DNA from 2 places in the Bacillus sp. CPT56D-587-MTF genome. Region 1 is predicted to be linked to the other one. Evidence: riboswitches for the same ligand, from Rfam matches in the RefSeq annotation. Region 1 holds a riboswitch; the other holds the start of a gene.

Region 1 (3,147 bases):
AAATCATATACAGAAGTGGCACCGGGAAAATCACCAACGCGCGCTGGATCACCAGTTAAAGCTAACACTTCTTCCATCCCTAACGCCGATAAACCTAACAAATGAGATTGTAGTCCAATGACGTTATGATCTCTACACGTTAAATGCGTCAATACTGGGATATCATGCTTCGTTAATAACGCACCCATCGCCATATTAGAAACACGAGGCGATGCTAATGAATTATCTGCTAGAGTAATAGCATCTGCTCCCGCTCTTTTTAACGCTCTTGCTCCTTCAAAAAAACGCTGTGTATCTAACGTTTTCGGTGGATCTAATTCCACTACAACTGTCGTTTGTTTTTTCGCTTTCTCTGCTAGAGTGACGTGAGCCTTCGAACGTTTCTCATGCGTATGAACGACTTTCGGCCTTTGAATCGTGTCTTTTTCTATTACAGGGGTAATATTCGCAACAGCGCGCTTCATACTTTGAATATGTTCTGGAGTCGTACCACAACAACCACCCAATAACCGAATACCTTGCTCAATAAATCTCGGTGTCATCGCTTCAAAATAAGCTGGGCTTCCCTCATATACGTAACGTCCATCCACATAATTCGGGAGGCCTGCATTTGGGTATGCTGATAAATAGCCATTTTGAGGAATCGATATCATTTTGAAAGCTTCCGTCATATGAAGCGGCCCTAGTTGACAATTCAATCCAACAACATTTGCACCGTAATCTATAAGTTGCTTTAATATTTCATTGACATCATTTCCATTTTGAGTCGTACCTGCTTCATGTAACGCTAATTGCGCAACAATTGGAATATTCGTTTGCTTACGCAATACTTTAACGGCATGAAGTAATTCAAATTCATCGTAAAAAGTTTCTAATAGTAATCCATCAACCTGTTCTTCTAGTAAAGCCCCTGCCTGTTCAAGTAACATAAACTCTCTTTCCATATCAGTCGTTGTAACAGCTCCGATATGTTTCATACCACCAATTGTTCCTAAAATTGCATTTTTATCTGTCACAGATGCTTTCGCCAGTTTTACTGCCGCTCTATTAATTTCTGTAACTTGATTTTCTAAACCATACATACGTAATTTCGCCTCATTTGCTCCATACGTATTCGTTTGAATTACATCTGCTCCAGCAGCTACATATTGTTTATGAATCGATATAATTAAGTCTGGATCAGATACATTCAATTCTTCAAAGCTACTTTGCAAACCATGTGAATGCAATAACGTCCCAACCGCACCATCACCTATTACAATTCCTTTTGATAATAAATCTAGTAATTTCACGACTCTCCCTCATTTCTATCAATATAAAAACCCCCTCTTCACTTTGAAGAGGGGGACATAATCGTTCCTCCTCTTATTATGCAAAACATTCGTTTTGCAGGTATTAGCACCGTTTCAAACATTTCGTTTGAAGGTTGCCGGGTTTCACAGGGCCTTTCCCTCCACCGCTCTCAATAAGAGTTGTCTTTATTATTTTATTTATGTAGCTAAAAGGAAATGCGTTCCCCTTTTAACAATGTTTGTTAATTTTTTAATAAATTTAGCATGCACAAAAGTAAAAGTCAATGACACTTGCGGAAAAATAAAAATTATTTAAAATAAAGTTGCAATTCAGTTATATTTTATTGTAAAGTTAAAAACATAATAAAAATTTCATACGAACATTCTTATCTAGAGAGGTAGAGGGACTGGCCCTGTGACGCCTCAGCAACCATTAACATTTTGTTAATAAGGTGCTAATTCCAGCAAATTGTGAAAGATTTGACAGATGAGAAGAAGACTCTATTCAAACCGAAAGCCTTCTTCTTAGAAGGCTTTTTTTATTTTATATTCACTTAATGTTTCAATTTAAAAAGGAGGAATTTTCATATGTCAACAATCGAAACAAAACTAGCACAAATCGGAAATCGCAGTGAAACTACAACCGGAACGGTTAATCCACCAGTTTATTTCTCAACCGCTTATCGTCACGAAGGAATTGGTAAATCTACTGGCTTTGACTATTCACGAACTGGCAATCCAACTCGAGGTCTTTTAGAACAGGCGATCGCAGACTTAGAATATGGCGAACAAGGTTATGCCTGTAGTTCAGGGATGGCGGCTGTTCTCCTCGTCCTTTCTCTATTCCGCTCTGGAGACGAACTTATTGTATCTGAAGATTTATACGGGGGAACGTATCGATTATTTTCTGAGCATGAAAAAAAGTGGAATGTTCGATGTAGATACGTAAATACACAGTCTATTAAACAAATTGAGCAAGCTATCACAACTGAAACGAAGGCTATTTTCATAGAAACTCCAACTAATCCATTAATGCAAGTTACTGATATTGCTGCTGTCGCAACTGTAGCGAAAAGGAACGGACTACTCCTTATTGTAGACAACACTTTCTACACACCTTATATACAGCAACCATTAACAGAAGGTGCTGACATTGTACTTCATAGCGCAACGAAATATTTAGGGGGACATAACGATGTACTAAGCGGGCTTGTCGTTGCAAAAGGAAAGGAACTTTGCGAGGAAATCGCTCATTATCATAATGCATCAGGTGCAGTTTTAAGCCCATTTGACTCATGGTTATTAATTCGCGGTATGAAAACGTTAGCGCTTCGCATGAGGCAACATGAAGAAAATGCGAAAGCAGTTGTTGCGTATTTAAATGATGAAGACGGGGTGACAGATGTATTTTATCCAGGAAGAGGCGGCATGATCTCATTCCGCCTTAAAGATGAAGCTTGGATTAATCCATTCTTACAATCTTTATCCTTAATTACATTTGCCGAAAGTCTTGGTGGTGTAGAAAGTTTAATGACTTATCCAGCAACGCAAACACATGCTGATATTCCTGAAGAAATTAGAACAGCAAACGGCGTATGCAATCGTCTTCTTCGATTCTCAGTTGGCATTGAAAATAGTAACGATTTAATTCAAGACTTAAAGCAAGCAATTAAACTCGTAAAAGAAGGTGTAAGAATATGAGCTATTCTATAGATACACTCTTACTACACAACCAATATAAACACGACTCGCAAACAGGCGCTGTGAACGTTCCTATTTATAACACATCAACTTTTCACCAGTTTGATGTAGATACGTTCGGAAAATATGACTATAGCAGGTCAGGAAATCCAAC
Region 2 (3,147 bases), 2.7 Mb from region 1:
AGATTTAATGGAATCTGTGATCATAGGTTGAAAGGGACTATTGCCGAAATATAAGAATAACCATCTTATTCATATATTGGGACTGCATTGAATAAATGTAGTACTGTCATAAGATTTATTTTATGGAGAGCTATTTGGAGATGTTGATGCGGTTTCTTATTTTGAGGAGATAACAACTCGTTTATTTTTTCAATATATATTTTTCCTAATAAGAAACGCGTGTGAACATTGTTCCGCGCGTTTTTTGTCTATCTAAAAGCGTGCTGCAATGAATAGAAGATTGGGGTTATGAGTTTTAGAGGAAATAAGGGAGGAATTTAAATGTATTTACACGGCACAAGCCGAATTAATGGGCAAGGACACTTAGAAATTGGAGGGTGCGATACGACGCAGCTAGCAAAGCAATACGGAACACCACTTTATGTATACGATGAAGAGTCTATTCGAGGAAAATGCCGAGCATTTCATCGTGCTTTTAAAGAAAGTGGTTTCTCTTATCAAGTAGCATATGCAAGCAAGGCGTTCTTGTGCATGGAGATGTGCCGAGTAGCTCGTGAAGAGAGTATGTCATTAGACGTTGTTTCTGGGGGAGAATTATATACTGCGCTCCAAGCAGGATTTCCGGCATCACGTATTCATTTTCATGGAAATAATAAAACAGAAGAAGAAATAGTGATGGCTCTTCAGGCGAATATCGGTTGTTTTGTCGTAGATAATTTCTTTGAATTAGAAGTTTTACACGATTTAGCGATGCAACATGGGAAATTTGTGAACATATTAATTCGTGTAACGCCTGGAGTAGAGGCGCACACACATGAATATATTACAACAGGTCAAGATGATTCGAAATTTGGATTTGGTGTTTCAAACGGTCAAGCGATGCAGGCAATTGGATTTGCTTTACAAAAATCAAATTATAATGTGCTAGGGATCCATTCACATATTGGGTCGCAAATATTTGAAACAGCTGGTTTTGTTCGAGCAATTGAAGTTCTTCGCCAATTTTTAGAAGAAGTGAGAGAGCAAACAAACTATGTAGTAAAAGTGTTAAATGTAGGCGGGGGATTTGGAATACGTTACACAGAGTCAGATACACCATTAACTCTTGAGACATATGTGCGAGCTGTAACAAGTGCAGTGAGAGAACAATTTACTGTATGTGAATATCCATTTCCAGAAATATGGATTGAGCCAGGCCGTAGCATTGTAGGTGATGCTGGGACAACAATTTATACAGTTGGATCTGTGAAAGATATTCCTGGTATTCGGAAATATGTATCAGTCGATGGTGGAATGACAGATAATTTAAGACCTGCTTTATATAATGCGCGTTATGAAGCGATGTTAGCGAATCGAGCGAATGATGAGAATGAGGAACTCGTTTCGATTGCCGGGAAATGCTGTGAGAGTGGAGACATGTTGATTTGGGATATTCATTTACCGAAAGTCGCTGCTTCTGATTTACTAGCAGTTTCCTGTACAGGAGCATACGGGTACTCGATGGCGAATAATTACAATCGGATTCGAAGACCAGCCGTTGTCTTTGCAAAAGGCGGAACATCGCAAGTAGTTGTGGAACGCGAAACATATGAAAATATTATTGGGAACGATCGCATACGTATTAAAGAGCTTGTCTAAATAAGAAAAGGAGTTGTTCGAATGGGCAATTCCTTTTTTATAAAATAAAATAATTAAAATATATCGGAAAACTAGGATTGAAAAAAATCAGAATTGTGATAAAATACAAATACAAAGCTTATCAAGAGAAGCGGAGGGAACTGGCCCGAAGAAGCTCGGCAACCTGCTTATAGAAAGCAAGGTGCTAAATCCAGCAAAATGGGATCCATTTTGAAAGATAAGGTAAAATATATTACCGAACAGTCTTTTCGAAATGGGAAAGATTTTTTTTATGAATAAAAAGGGGGGCTGTTCGCGTGAGTGTACGGGAACATTTTGATGAAGTATCCGAGAAGATTGAAGCGATGCTTGCTGATATGAAATATGGTTCAATTACAATTGTTGTGCAAGATGGGAAAGTAATTCAGTTAGAGAAAAGTGAAAAAGTACGTTTAAAGTGAAAAGCGCTGACTAGAAAAACTAGAGGCGGTTTTAACCTATTTTCATTAGGTTAAAACCGTCTTTTTGCTTTTACAGGGGGGAAAAACATGTTGACGTATGAAACGTGGGAAGAAAATGTTGTTTCGTTTTCGGAAGAAGATGAAACAAAAGGTGCGTTATCAGTATTAAATTGGGCTTATAAAGAATATAAAGATGAGGTTGTCTACGCATGTAGCTTTGGGGTGGAAGGTATGGTATTGCTGCACATTATAAACCAAGTAAATCCATCTGCTAAAGTTGTATTTTTGGATACAAATGTTCATTTTCAAGAAACGTATGAATTAATTCAAAAAGTGCGGGAACGATTTCCTTCATTGAATATTATAGAAAAACAGCCAGAACTTACACTTGATGAACAGGCGAAGTTGCATGGTGAAAAACTGTGGGAGAGCAATCCGAATCTTTGTTGTAAGATTAGAAAAATTTTACCTTTAGAAAAATCATTAGTCGTGGAAAAAGCATGGATATCGGGCTTAAGAAGGGAACAATCAGAAACACGTAAGCATACAAAGTTTATAAATCAAGATCATCGTTTTCAATCTATTAAAGTTTGTCCACTCATTCATTGGACGTGGAAAGAAGTTTGGCGATATGTATACAAACATAGCTTGCCGTATAACCCGTTGCATGATGTTGGCTATCCAAGTATTGGGTGTGAGAAATGTACGTTGCCTGTAGGAGAGGGTGGCGATTCGAGAGATGGTAGATGGGCTGGGAAAGTGAAAACTGAATGTGGTCTTCATTACCAATAAGATGAATTTGAAAATAAAGCTAAGAGAGGGTATAGAAAATGAGTACAAGAAACGAATTAATAAATCGAATAGACGAGACATACGACGTATCACAAATTAAAAAAGAAATTGGGCTAGATAACATTGCGTTAAGTGATTTAGAACTATTAGCGACAGGAGGATATAGCCCGCTTACTGGTTTTTTAGGAAAGAAAGATTATGATTCGGTTGTAGAAACGCTTCGTTTAGCTAATGGGAGCGTTTGGAGTATACCAATTACATTACCAGTAACAGAAGA

Evidence for each region. Region 1 has a riboswitch for S-adenosylmethionine ahead of metI (cystathionine gamma-synthase/O-acetylhomoserine thiolyase). Riboswitches for the same ligand answer to the same signal wherever they lie in the genome.
Region 2: another riboswitch for S-adenosylmethionine. It lies ahead of AC3WVZ_RS05955 (YezD family protein); the one in region 1 lies ahead of metI (cystathionine gamma-synthase/O-acetylhomoserine thiolyase).

What each region holds. Positions count from the first base shown of each region.
Region 1 is NZ_JBYTEF010000001.1:3,876,739-3,879,885, forward strand. Features, by position in the region: gene AC3WVZ_RS19975 (bifunctional homocysteine S-methyltransferase/methylenetetrahydrofolate reductase) at 1-1,292, opposite strand, end outside; SAM riboswitch class I at 1,363-1,472, opposite strand; SAM riboswitch class I at 1,676-1,786, shown strand; gene metI (cystathionine gamma-synthase/O-acetylhomoserine thiolyase) at 1,881-2,993, shown strand; gene metC (cystathionine beta-lyase) at 2,990-3,147, shown strand, end outside.
Region 2 is NZ_JBYTEF010000001.1:1,131,454-1,134,600, forward strand. Features, by position in the region: lysine riboswitch at 1-141, shown strand, start outside; gene lysA (diaminopimelate decarboxylase) at 322-1,638, shown strand; SAM riboswitch class I at 1,754-1,862, shown strand; gene AC3WVZ_RS05955 (YezD family protein) at 1,935-2,078, shown strand; gene AC3WVZ_RS05960 (phosphoadenylyl-sulfate reductase) at 2,166-2,870, shown strand; gene sat (sulfate adenylyltransferase) at 2,909-3,147, shown strand, end outside.